2 linked regions of the Fibrella aestuarina BUZ 2 genome follow. The protein of the gene in region 1 binds, or shares a complex with, the protein of each later gene. Links are inferred from orthologs where the notes say so. Each region holds a gene or a part of one and is shown in the gene's direction. Other genes may lie near its edges.

What was found. Proteins that work in one complex are often made in the same cells at the same time.
Region 2: the proteins of scpA (region 1) and meaB are in contact, whole or in part, in a crystal structure (PDB 8DPB), measured with the Methylorubrum extorquens proteins. The link is inferred for Fibrella aestuarina BUZ 2 from one-to-one orthologs. Residues at the interface, in SOR27001.1 of Methylorubrum extorquens: Glu577, Glu578, Asn579, Asp580, Gly581, Arg582, Arg583, Arg585, His596, Ala604, Ser605, Ala608, Asp609, Gly611, Phe612, Asp613, Val614, Asp615, Ile616, Gly617, Pro618, Leu619, Glu625, Arg628, Gln629, Val631, Glu632, Asn633, Asp634, Glu661; in SOR26638.1 of Methylorubrum extorquens: Arg20, Ala21, Ala24, Arg25, Thr28, Ser32, Arg33, Arg34, His37, Thr98, Gly99, Gly100, Ser101, Ile102, Leu103, Lys106, Thr107, Ala110, Ala113, Ile114, Asp115, Arg116, Ala118, Phe119, Ile120, Arg121, Pro122, Pro124.

Annotation. Positions count from the first base shown.
Region 1 is NC_020054.1:836,089-843,992, forward strand. What follows is about bases 2,245-5,199. They hold scpA (methylmalonyl-CoA mutase), read left to right. Parts: upstream 2,245-2,574; coding sequence 2,575-4,824; downstream 4,825-5,199. Other genes in these bases: FAES_RS03305 (DUF2279 domain-containing protein), read right to left, coding at 2,245-2,391; FAES_RS03315 (RluA family pseudouridine synthase), read left to right, coding at 4,879-5,199. Outside these bases: FAES_RS03300 (S41 family peptidase), read right to left, coding at 1-1,222; more of FAES_RS03305, read right to left, coding at 1,441-2,244; more of FAES_RS03315, read left to right, coding at 5,200-5,601; FAES_RS03320 (Dabb family protein), read left to right, coding at 5,704-6,006; FAES_RS03325 (ketosteroid isomerase-related protein), read left to right, coding at 6,062-6,463; FAES_RS03330 (GNAT family N-acetyltransferase), read left to right, coding at 6,568-7,170; FAES_RS03335 (sensor histidine kinase), read right to left, coding at 7,167-7,904. UniProt on the Escherichia coli protein: Catalyzes the interconversion of succinyl-CoA and methylmalonyl-CoA. Could be part of a pathway that converts succinate to propionate.
Region 2 is NC_020054.1:6,540,487-6,545,811, forward strand. What follows is about bases 1-2,851. They hold meaB (methylmalonyl Co-A mutase-associated GTPase MeaB), read left to right. Parts: upstream 1-852; coding sequence 853-1,851; downstream 1,852-2,851. Other genes in these bases: FAES_RS27085 (2-C-methyl-D-erythritol 4-phosphate cytidylyltransferase), read left to right, coding at 68-739; FAES_RS27095 (plastocyanin/azurin family copper-binding protein), read left to right, coding at 1,948-2,851. Also shown: more of FAES_RS27095, read left to right, coding at 2,852-3,051; FAES_RS27100 (DUF7133 domain-containing protein), read left to right, coding at 3,055-4,509; dnaN (DNA polymerase III subunit beta), read right to left, coding at 4,769-5,325. UniProt on the Escherichia coli protein: Binds and hydrolyzes GTP. Likely functions as a G-protein chaperone that assists AdoCbl cofactor delivery to the methylmalonyl-CoA mutase (MCM) ScpA and reactivation of the enzyme during catalysis.

The DNA of each region.
Region 1 (7,904 bases):
GCGTTTTAGCCAGCACTGAAGCCGCCGCCGAAAACGACGACCCGTTCATCAGCAGGTACAGATTACCCCGGAACGCCAGCTTTCCCGCTGGCCGAAACCGCTTCCGGGCCACCCGGTTGGCAAACCAGCCCCGGCCGTCATCTTTGTAATTCATGCTGAAATTCAGCACCGACAGCGGATTCCAGCGCGTAACAATTTCGGCGCGGGCCGCCCGTTTCATGTGTTCGCCCTCCATTACCGTAAACGGTTCGGGCAGCCAATATTGCAGCAGCCGCGCTGAGTTGAGTACCGCTCCCCCGCCGTTGTTCTGCAAATCGACGACCAAATTCTTGACCCCGGCAGCCTGAATCTGTTGAAATGCTTTTTTGAGGCGCCGTTTGAATTGCCATTGGAACGGATCGAAGCCGCGCGGGTTCATAAACGACGACACACGCAACACGGCGGTGCCGCTGAGCGAGTCGACTAGCCGGACGCTGAGGTTAGGCTGGCGCAGGTCGGGCTGTTGCTCAAAGTCGCGGCGGTAGCGCTGAGCCAGCAGATTCCGAAACCGTTCCGACGTAGGGCAGGCCAGTCGGGTTTGGCGCGTGAGCGTGTCGTTGGGCAGTCGGTAACGTACCTGCACCGTGTCGACGGAGCCGTACCAGGCGGCGTAATAATCGGCAAACTGGGTGAGGCTCCACTGCTCGCGGCCACTTTGGTTATCGCCGTCGGAGCCCGAGCGGTCGCCATCCATCAGTACCTTGTGAATGATGGCCACCGATTTGCCCTGGATCGACAGCAGTTCGGTGCCGCGCCGCAACGTGGTATCTTCCGAGGCGTTGTGGCTGATGTAGTACCGGCCATCGACCTGCCGAATGTAGAACGGCACATAGTGGGTGGTGCGGTTGAGGTAGCCGTTGCGGTGGTTGAGGTTCGTGTGCCCGTCTTTAAGGCTGCTTACGTAGGGAGCTACGTACCTGAACAGCGACAGGTAGTCGATGGGCGCATCGAGGTGATTGTACAGTGAGTCGAAAAGTTGCTCCATGCGGGCCTCGGGCGTGTAGTAACCGATGCCGGGATGATAGGTTTTCAACTGCCGCCGCAGGTACAGCATGTCTTCATGCGCCTGATCGGGGGTAAAGGTTTGGGCTACCGACGAAGCCACGCAGCAGGTGGCGAAAATTAGTATCAGTAACCCCAGACGAGCCAGAGGCCGCCGGGTGATCTGAAATAAGAATCGCATGGTTAGGTTAAAACAAGAGGAAGCCCGTAGGCTAATTATTTTACGGTCCTCTAAACTAATCGAAAACAGAATAAAATACAAAGCATACCGAAATAATCGGCTTTATATACGGTGTGTGGCAGGTATAGCCGAAGATTGTAGTAAGAATAGTCCTATAATCGATGTAGGTATAGGTAATTAACGCTATCGTTAAAAAAACAAATTGCTCAGAATCTCACTCAAAAATAAATCCACCAAAAGCGTGGTTTTGGCCCGATTTGAAGCGTCGGAGCTGGTACTTTGATGTAGCTCAGGCAATGCAGTACAGTCTTCATCAGTGGTCGCCGCGGCTTGACTAGTTTGACCAGATCTATGTCGGGCGCCAGATACCATTCCCAGCGGCCGCCTTCGCCGGTGCGGCCAATGCTCCAGGTTTCGGCCTCAAGGCCAGCGCCAATTGATAGCTGTAGCCAGTCAGGCCACACCCGCTCGAATCGGTGGCCGCCCAGGTGCTCGGGTGAAAACGAAAACCAATAAGTCTGATTGATGTAATCGTCGATGCTGAACGCCTGCGTTTTGATACCCCGATGATCGAAATACTTGTCGGTGCGCTGCCAGTAGCTCGCCTTCCACTGACTGTCGCGCAAAAACGCCGACTGTTGTTGCGCCATCGGCCATAATCCGCCCAGTGTACCTGCCGTTACGTCGGCCCAGCTAAAACCATAGCGCGGTGAGAACCCGTCTTTGAACTCGATGCTTAGCTGCACAAACGCCGCTGCCCCGGCCGCATACCAGGCGGCGCGCTTCGGGGCCATACCCGCCCAGCTAAAACCCGCGTAGTAGGCGTCGGCGGTGAACACGCCTCCCAATAGGTGCCCCAGCTTATCGACGTTACTGGCGTACCGAAAGTCGCGCCCGTTGTCGAAGTGAAAGCGAGTGTAGCCCTCGCGCCACCATTTGTTTTCCAGGTATACGTAGGTGGCTCCCAACGCGAGTACGGTGGTGCCGCCCAGTAGCTGACGGCGTTTCCGTTGGGTAACAGCGGTCGAATCCGTAGCGAGGTACGTTGCCTGCCCGCTCCCTGTCGAGTCGGTAGGAATTGGCGGGTAAAGCGCATCTTGTGCCCAACTGGTCAGTGGTATAAGGAGTTGGCCGAGCAGCAGGTACGTTCTAAAGCGGTGGGTAACCATAAGCCGTGCGTAAAAACCACTAAAGGTAGCGGTTAAATCAACCAAATGGGGTCAGGCGGTGCGTAAGGCCGGGTACGTTCCGACAGGATGGAGCGGCATCACGAATGTGCGCCGAAAGCCGTTATTTTGGGTTAGCTTATCGGCGGGTCTGCCCGCCCGTTTTTCCTGATCAGCCCTACTGCCATGCGCCCTGACTTCACCAACCTACCGTCTTTCCCCGTTTCATCGCCTATCCCGGCCAGCGCGCCGCCCTTCACCACGGCGGAAGGCATTCGGCTGAAGCCCCGCTTCACGCAGGCTGATGCCCCGTCGGAACTGGCAGGCTGGCAGGCGGGGATACCGCCGTATCTGCGCGGTCCCTACGCCAGCATGTATGTGCGCCAACCCTGGACTATCCGGCAATACGCGGGTTTCAGCACTGCCGAAGCGTCGAATGCGTTCTATCGGCGTAACCTGGCGGCGGGGCAGAAAGGGTTGTCGGTTGCGTTTGACCTGGCCACGCACCGGGGCTACGATTCGGACCATCCGCGCGTGGTGGGCGACGTGGGCAAGGCGGGCGTTGCCATCGATTCGGTCGAGGACATGAAAATCCTGTTCGACCAGATTCCGCTCGATCAGATGTCGGTGTCGATGACCATGAACGGGGCGGTGTTGCCCATTATGGCGTTTTACATCGTAGCGGCCGAAGAGCAGGGCGTTTCGCCCGAGAAACTGTCGGGCACGATCCAGAACGACATTCTGAAGGAGTTCATGGTGCGGAACACCTATATCTACCCGCCCACGCCGTCGATGCGGATTATCGGCGATATTTTTGCGTACACGAGCCGCCACATGCCGAAGTTCAACAGCATCAGCATCAGCGGTTACCACATGCACGAGGCGGGCGCACCGGCCCATCTGGAGCTTGCCTACACGCTGGCCGATGGCCTTGAATACATCCGCACGGGGCTGGCGGCAGGCATGAGCATTGATCAGTTTGCGCCACGCCTGTCGTTTTTCTGGGGTATTGGCGTGAACCACTTCATGGAGATCGCCAAAATGCGGGCCGGCCGGGTGTTGTGGGCATCACTCGTGCAGGGGTTCGGCCCCCAAAATGCCAAGTCGCTGGCGTTGCGCACTCACTGCCAGACGTCGGGTTACAGCCTCACCGAGCAGGACCCGTTCAACAACGTAGCCCGCACAACCATCGAGGCGCTGGCGGCGGTGTTGGGTGGCACCCAAAGCCTGCACACCAATTCGCTGGATGAAGCCATCGCCTTGCCCACCGATTTTTCGGCGCGTATCGCCCGCAACACGCAGCTCTACCTCCAACACGAAACCGACGTCACCCGCGCCGTTGACCCCTGGGGTGGCTCATATTATGTCGAATACCTCACGAAGGAACTGATCGACAAAGCCAGCGCTCTGATTGACGAAGTAGAACAACTGGGCGGCATGACGAAAGCGATCGACACGGGCCTGCCCAAACTGCGCATCGAAGAAGCCGCCGCCCGCAAGCAGGCCCGTATTGACAGTGGCCGCGACGTGATCGTGGGTGTCAATAAATACCGCGCCCAGACCGAGACAAACATTGAACTGCTCGAGGTTGACAACCAAGCCGTACGCACCAGTCAGATCGAGCGCCTGCGCCAGGTACGTGCCACCCGCGATCAGGCCAAGGTGCAAGCCGCGCTAGCCGCACTGACGGCGGCGGCTAGTACCTCACCCCCCGGCCCCCTCTCCTTAAAAGAAGGAGAGGGGGGGATCTCTGGTAGTGTGGAAGCGGCGTTCGTTCCTTCTGACTTCTCCCCCTCTCCTTCTTTTAAGGAGAGGGGGCCGGGGGGTGAGGTAAACCTCCTCGCCTTGGCTATCGAAGCGGCGCGCCACCGGGCTACGCTGGGCGAAATTTCGGATGCGCTCGAAGCGGTGTTCGGGCGGCACAAGGCAACCATTCGGGCCGTATCGGGTGTGTATCAGGCAGAGGTATCCGACGATGAGAACTTTCGGCTGGCGCGTGAAATGGCCAACCGCTTTGCCGAGGAGGAAGGACGCCGCCCCCGGATGCTGGTGGCCAAAATGGGACAGGATGGCCACGACCGGGGTGCCAAAATCATCGCGACCAGCTTCGCCGATCTGGGCTTCGACGTGGATATGGGGCCGCTGTTTCAGACACCAGCCGAAGTAGCCCGGCAAGCTGCCGAAAACGATGTGCACGTCGTTGGGGTGTCGAGTCTGGCGGCAGGCCATAAAACGCTGGTGCCGCAGCTCATTGACGAACTCCGCGCGATTGGCCGCGACGACATTCTGGTGATTGCCGGGGGCGTTATTCCGGCGGCCGATTACCAGTACCTCTACGACGCGGGCGTGAAAGGCGTCTTTGGCCCCGGCACCGTTATTTCCATCGCTGCCCAGAAGATCCTAAGCGAACTGATGGAAGCAGGTGTGTCGGACTGAGGACGGGGCGAAGCGGGGCGGGTGTTACTGGCGTAAACGCCGTACCTTTGTGGTATGAAACTGAATTTCGCCGACCTCATTCTGTATGAGGACGATGACTATATCCTCATCAACAAGCCGCCGCACGTAGCCTCGCTCGACGAACGCACGACCGATAAGGCGGGCGTCAGCATTCTGCGGCTGGCTAAAGCGTACAGCGACGACGCCCAACTGGCGCACCGGCTCGACAAGGAGACCTCAGGTACGTTGGCGATTGCCAAACACCCGGAGGCCTACCGGCATCTGGCCATGCAGTTTGAACACCGCGAAGTGGCCAAGCGCTACCATGCCATCACCAATGGCGTCCATAATTTCGAAGATATTTCGGTCTACCTGCCCATCGCCCCGAGCCGCGATGGTACCCACGTGAAGATTGACCGGGAAAAGGGCAAGGTCGCCGAAACCATCTTCAACACGCTGCGGGCCTACCGGATCAATACGCTGGTGGAATGCATGCCCATCACGGGCCGGATGCACCAGATTCGCGTGCACCTGATGTGCCTGAAAGCACCTATCGTGCAAGACACCACCTATGGAGGTAAACCCGTTTTTCTGTCGCAGATCAAGCGCGATTTCAATCTGAAACAGGAGACCGAAGAGCAGCCGCTGATTCAGCGGGTGGCCCTGCACGCCCATTCGCTTACCTTTACCAAACTAAACGGCGACGAACTGACGGTCGAATCGCCCTATCCGAAGGACTTTGCCGCTTTGGTAAAACAACTTGAAAAAAATAGTTAATCAGTGATGAGGAGTAAATGATGAACGATACGCTTAGGTGTCAACTACCTTATCGCTCACCACTTACCCCTCCTCATTTTATTGCTCATCACGTTTCATCTCATGTTCATTCATTCTGTTTACTTCTGGCTGGCCCGCCCCGAATCCGACGAGGACCGGGCCGCTCTGAAAGCGGGCCTCGAGTCATTGCGGGGCGTGGAGGCCATTCAGGCCGCACAAATTGGAACGGCAGCGGCAACCCGTCGGCCCGTTATCGACCACAGCTATGACTTTGCGTTGCTGCTGACCTTCGCCGATGAAGCGACGCACGACATCTACCAGGAACACCCGATCCATCTGGCGTTTGTGGATAGCTGCAAACACCTCTGGAACCGCGTTCAGATTTACGACGTAGAGGTGAAATAAATTAAGTCCACCGTCCAATGGTCACTGTATGCCCGTTGAACGGTGGAATATTTCTATGACTTCACACGATACCGTAGCGGCGTATTATGCCGCGTTTAACCGGAAAGACTGGTCGGCTATGCTGGCGCTGCTGAGCGACGACGTTCGGCATGACAGCAATCAGGGCTCGTCGCGTACCGGTAAAGACCTCTTTACGCAGTTTCTTCAGCATATGGACGACTGCTACGACGAAACCCTTACTGACCTGGTGATTCTGACGAGTCCGGCGGCGCCTTCGCGCGTAGCCTGTGAGTTTGTCGTCAACGGGGTGTATAAGAAAACCGATGGTGATCTGCCCGAAGCCCACGGCCAGACCTACCAACTGCCTGCCGGTTCGTTTCTCGACGTGACCGATGGCAAGATTACCCGCGTTACCACGTATTACAACCTCCCCCTTTGGGAATCGCTGGTGGCTTAAAACGGATGAATAATGGATACTGTAGAATGGCTCCGCTAGCCTGACAACGCTTCGTTAGCGACGCCCGTCATTCTACACTATCCATTATTCATTCTCCTTTCCCCATGGCTGATCTGACCTTTCGGCGTTATACGGGTGCCGGTTTTCGGGCGGTGTTCGAGCCGTTGGCGCGGCTGCGGATCACGGTCTTTCGTGACTTTCCGTACCTCTACGAAGGCTCGATTGCGTACGAAACAACGTACCTGGAAACCTACGCCCGCTCAGCGCGTTCGCTGCTGTTTGCCGTTTTCGATGGTGATGAGCTGGTGGGGGCTACTACCTGCCTGCCGCTGCTCGACGAAACGCCCGAGGTGCAGGCACCTTTTCGGAAAGCCCACTACGCCCTTGACCAGGTCTTTTATTTCGGGGAAAGCATTTTGCTGCCTCGCTACCGGGGTATGGGTTTAGGGCATCGTTTTTTCGATGAACGAGAGGCGCACGCGGCCAGCTTCGGCACGTACCCAACCACGTGCTTCTGTGCCGTACAACGCCCCGCCGACCATCCGCTCCGCCCGGCGGGTTACAAGCCACTCGATGCGTTCTGGCTTAGCCGGGGTTACCATCGGGAAGACCGCCTCCAAAGCACCTTTAGCTGGCCCGATATTGGCGAAACCACCGATACGGACAAGCAGATGGTTTATTGGGTACGGACGATGCCGCGACCCTAAGCCGGTAGGTAGAGCTTGAAGGTTGACCCCAGACCAGGCTTGCTTTCGGCCGTGAGTTCACCCCGATGGTTGTTAGCAACTTTGCGACATATAGCCAGCCCAACGCCGCTGCCGGGATAATTCCGGCGGCCGTGTAGTCGTTGAAAGACCTGAAAAATACGGTCGAGGTACTTCTCGTCGAACCCAATGCCATTGTCGGTCACGCTGATCTCGTGGAAGACCTGATCGGGTACTGGGCTGGGCGGAATCGTATGCTGCACCGAAGCGGGTAACTCGGCCATCGACACGCGGCGGGCGGTAAGCTGAATATGCGGCGGAACGTCGGTACGATGGAATTTCAAGGCGTTACTCAGCAAATTCTGGAATAGCTGCCGAAGCTGTACTTTATCGCCCTGTACCACGGGTAAGTCGGTGCATTCGATCTTGGCTCCCCATTCCGACACGGCTACCGAGAGGTCATCGAGCACATCGGTCAGCAGCGCATCGAGCGGGACGGGCCTAAACGGTACCTGCTGCGTCGTCAGCCGCGAATAATCGAGCAAATCTTTGATCAGCAGCGTCATGCGGGCGGCGGCGGCGTTCATGCGTGTGATCAGGTCGTGGCCTTCATGGCCCAGACTAGCCCCGTAGTCGGCCTTCAGTAGCTCACCAAACGACCTGATTTTGCGAAGGGGCTCCTGCAAATCGTGGCTGGCCACGTAGGCAAACTGCTGGAGGTTATCATTCGACAGGTT
Region 2 (5,325 bases), 5.7 Mb from region 1 along the record:
ACTTCCGTTCTTACCGACTTTTCAGCCTTAGCACTTCCTTTCTTACCGACTTTCCTGACTTACACCGTTGACACGTACCGATCAGTTCTACGCCATTATCGTGGCGGGTGGTAGTGGCAGCCGCATGAAAAGCGACATCGCCAAGCAGTTTTTGCCGTTGCGTGGTAAGCCCATCCTGCAACACACCATCGAGCAGTTTCTGGCTTATTCCGACACCATGCCGATCCGGCTCGTGCTGCCCGAACGCGACCTGCCCATCTGGGAGACACTCTGCGCCGAACGCCGGTTTCGCCCGGCCAACGTCACGACGGTCATCGGTGGTGCGTCGCGCTTCCAGTCGGTACGAAACGGACTGGCCAGCATTCCTATCGAGGCGGACAAAGCGGGGCTGGTAGCCGTACACGACGGCGTGCGCCCCTATGTCTCGCCCGCCATTATCGCCGAAAGCTTTGCCACGGCCTCGCACCGGGGCAGCGCCGTGACCTGCGTGCCGGCCAAAGATTCGGTACGCCTTGTCGACGCCGACGGCCGTAACACCGCTGTCGATCGGGCGCGGGTACGGCTGATTCAAACGCCCCAGACCTTCCGGCTCGACTGGTTCCGGCAGGCTTTCGCTGTGGCCGAACAACCTCATTTTACCGACTGCGCCAGTGTGCTGGAATTTGCCAACTACCCGATCACGCTGATCGAGGGTTCCTACGAAAATATCAAGATCACCACGCCCGACGATCTAAAGTGAACAATGGACAATGCGGTCCGCCGCTGCGGCACGATGAACAAGGAAGGCGCAATTCATTGTTGTTCATCGTACCGCAGCGGCGGACCGCATTGTCCATTGTTCATTGACTGCTCATGCGCCCTCGTCAACCCGCCTCTTTTTATATCGATGGTATCCGGGCCGGTGACCGACTGGTCCTGAGCCGGGCCATAACGCTCGTAGAGAGCCATCGCCCCGACGATCAGGCGTTGGCGCAGGCAGTCCTGGAAGGGGTATTGGCCTTTGCCCCAACGGATACCATTCGGGTGGGTATCACGGGTGTACCGGGCGTGGGCAAGAGCACGTTCATCGAAGCCTTCGGAACGTACCTGACTGGCATTGGTAAGCGATTGGCGGTGCTGGCCGTCGACCCTACGAGCCAACGGTCGGGCGGGAGTATTCTGGGCGACAAAACACGCATGGAAACGCTCTCGGTAAACCCGCAGGCTTACATCCGCCCCTCGCCCGCTGGCGATTCGCTGGGCGGCGTGGCCCACCGCACCCGCGAGACCATGCTCCTCTGCGAAGCCGCCGGTTTCGACACCATCCTCGTCGAAACGGTAGGCGTCGGGCAATCAGAAACGCTGGTGCACGGCATGGTCGATTTTTTTCTGCTGCTGATGCTGGCGGGTGCCGGCGATGAATTGCAGGGTATGAAGCGGGGCATCATGGAACTGGCCGATGCGCTGGCCATTACTAAAGCTGATGGGGATAATGCCGCGGCCGCCCGCCGTGCCCGCGTAGAATACGAAAACGCGCTCCATCTGTTTCCACCCACACCAACCGGTTGGCAGCCGCCCGTGCTAACCTGTTCAGCGCTGACCAACGCGGGTATCGCCGACCTCTGGGCCACCATCGAACAGCATCAGGTACGTATGACCGCGACTCAACGCGATGGCGTATCGGAACGTACCTGTCACCGGCAGCGGCAGGCGCTCGATTGGTTCCGAACGTTGCTCCGCCAGCGGATCGAACGCCAGTTTTTTGGACAACCGGGACTACGCGAGCAGGTGCAGCAATTGGAACAGCAGGTGCAGGCGGGCGACCTGTTGCCAACCCGGGCGGTTGAACAGTTGGTAGGCAAAGCGATATAGGCCATCGGCCAACGTACCCAGCCATACCGACACAGCCGCCGGTTTGGTTAAACCTGACTTCTTTTCTGCTTCTACTAGTAGCTTATTCATTACCCGATGCGTCTACGATTCCTTTGGTTAGCACTACTACTGGCGGTTGGTCGACTGGCCGCTGCACAGTCGGCGCGCGACACCACGATTTTGATTAAAACGATGGCCGGTTTGCAGTTCAGCGAAAAACGGCTGGTGCTGCGCCCGAATACCCGCCTAACGCTGATTGTCGAGAACGACGACGATATGGCACATAACCTGGTGGTCACGAAGCCCAATAGCCGCGCCCGTGTGGTGGAGTTTGCGCTGGGCATGGGCGAAACCGGCCCCGCCCGTCAGTTTGTCCCAACCCTCTCCGACGTACTGGCGCACACGCGGCTGCTCTCACCCGGCGACAGCGACACGCTATCGCTGACACTACCCGACGAAGGTGATTTCTCGTATGTCTGCACGTACCCCGGCCACGGCTCCATTATGTACGGCATGCTGTACGTCACCAACGCACCCCGGCGGCTCCCCCCTATCGAGCGCGACCCTAACTTGCCTCAAACAACTGCCCATACGGGCCATGCCCATGCCGCTGGGCCGCCGGCCGTGCATCCCTACGCACTACGCCTGCCTGCCGTTTACCGCACGTTCATGCCCGATGCCAGCCCCGCCGCCATTGCCGTGGGGCTTCCCGGTCTGAGTGGCGGTCCGCAGCAGTCCTATTGTTGGGACGCTACGACCTGCCAGTTGCGGTATGCCTGGGCGGGTGGTTTCGTCGATAACACCGAGCAGTGGGACGGCAAAGGGCAGCGTCTGACGAAGCTCGTTGGCGATCTGTTCTTCCGCGACTCGACCACGCAGACACCCTGGTACGTTGATGGCAAACCGGCACAGGTACGTTTCGGCGGTTACACGTTGCTTGATCGATATCCCGAATTTACTTACACGGCCAATGGCGTGACGATCCGCGAACTGACCAAACCGCAAGCCGGACAGCGTGGGTTGGTGCGCCGGTTCACGATTGGTCCAACCCGTCAGGCGTTGCGGTTTCGGCTAGGCGACACGGCCAATCAGTACAAAGCGTCGGCGGGGCGCATCGAGCGAGGTTGGCTGATCATTCCGCCTACCGTTCGCTCGGTCACGGTGTCGAGTGTCGTTTTACCCACCGCCCAACTGCCTTAACTTATGCTGAACACGTTGCTGCTGCTGGGTACGTTGCTCACGGCCCCCGCCGACACCATTACCGACTATTACGAGGTCGAGACGATACCGACGCCAGTGGGTCTGTCTGCCGAAACGGGTGGGCTGGCCTTTCTGCCCGATGGTCGGCTGGCTGCCTGTTTTCACCGGGGCGAAGTGATGCTGTATTCGCCCAAGACCAAACAGTGGCGCGTGTTTGCCGAAGGGCTCCACGATCCGCTGGGGGTGATGGCCATCAGCAACCGGGAATTGCTGGTGATGCAGCGCCCCGAACTGACTCGCCTCATCGACACCAATGGCGACGGGGTTGCCGACCGCTACGAGACGGTTTCCGATCAATTCGGCATGTCGGGCAATTACCACGAGTTTGCCTTTGGGCCGATACGTGACGCCAAAGGCAATCTGTACATCGGCCTGAACACTGCTTCCAACGGGGCGGGCATCCGGCAGCAACTGCGCGGGGCGTTTAACCCGCTGGGTAGGCCCGGCCGCATGTATGCCTGCGTGCCGTATCGGGGCTGGGTGATGCAGATTACCCCAACGGGCCAAACGATTCCTTATGCGCTGGGCTTCCGCTCGCCGGACGGACTGGGCTTCGATGCACAGGGTCGGTTTCTAGTCACCGATAATCAAGGCGATTGGCTCGGCACCAGCAAATTGCATGTGGTAAAACCGGGTGCTTTTCACGGGCACGTAACCAGCCTGGTCTGGAAGGGCGATTTCCCTAAAATCGACCCGCTTACCTTGCCTGTTTCTACCCTAGACAGCCTGCGCACCCACGAGGCCGTTGCGTTTCCGCACAGCCTAATGGCCCACTCACCTACGCAGCCGGTTGTCGACAATACAGGGGGCAAGTTCGGGCCGTTTGCGGGCCAAACGTTTGTTGGGGAAATGGACTACCCGCATCTGCTGCGCGTGCTGCTGGAAGAGATTGGTGGCCAAACGCAGGGGGCCTGTATTCCGTTTCTGGCTAAAGGGGGACAGCGAATAGGCAACCATCGGCTTGCTTTCGGCCCCGATGGCAGCCTCTACCTGGGTCAAACCGATCATGGCTGGACCGGGGCTCAGGGTATCCAACGAGTTCGTTTTAAAGGCGGGCAGTTTCTCGATATTGCCGCCATGCACCTGACCGCTACCGGTTTTGAACTGAACTTTACGCTCCCGGTACGCGAGGCCGAAGCCCGTGAGCTGGCCAATTACACTTTCCAACGCTATCAGTACAAATACCACCGCGATTATGGCTCGCCGCAGATCAACAAAGCGACGGTGCCGGTTCAGGCAGTGCGACTGTCGCCCGATCGCCGCACCGTGTCGATCGACATAACTGACCTCCAGGAAGGCTTTATCTATGAATTGTCGATGGGCCGATTACAGACCGAAACCGGAAAGAAGTTGCTGAATACGACCATTTGCTACACGCTTAATAAACTTAACAAATAAGTCATTCCACTCAATTATTTCTTTCCATTATCCTATTCCGTATCTTTGTAGACGTACAGTTTCCTATTCCTGAACCCTTTCCTTTCTTGTCTGGCGAAGCGTCACCTCGAAGCTTATCGAGTCTTCCCCACTCTTGTCACGCCGAGTTGGCTGAAGACTGTGGCTCCGGGGTTTCTGCGCCTCGCCAACACTTGTCAAACACAAAGCCCCGGCTCTCTTTCGATAGCCGGGGTTTTTTAGTTAATCGTTGCGAACTCGCTTATGCGTAGGTATTCAGCATGACGGGCATGACCAGCATCAGAATCTCTTCGTCCTCTTCCTTGTCAGCGGGGATGATCAGGCCGGCGCGGTTCGGTGCCGACATTTCCAGCGAAATCATTTTGGCGCTCAGGTTGCTCAGCATCTCCGACAACAGTTTGGCGTTGAAGCCAATTTCCATTTCATCGCCGTCGTATTCACAAAGCAGTTTTTCATTGGCCTCGTTTGAATAGTCCAGATCTTCTGCCGAGATCGTGAGGCTGTTGGCCTTCATCGACAGCCGAATCTGATGCGTCGTCCGGTTGGCGTAGATCATAATCCGCTTCAGCGAGTTCAGCAGATCGGCGCGGCCGATCGTCAGCACGTTCGTGTTGTTGGTCGGAATGGCGTTTTCGTAATCGGGGAAACGCTCGTCGATCAGGCGGCAGATCAGTTGGGTCGGGCCAAACGAAAAAGACGCGTTAGCCTGGCTCAGTTCCACCTTTACGTCGGCCCCTTCCGGCAACGACGCTTTCAGCAACGACAGGGCCTTGCGCGGGATGATGAGCGAGGTGCTAG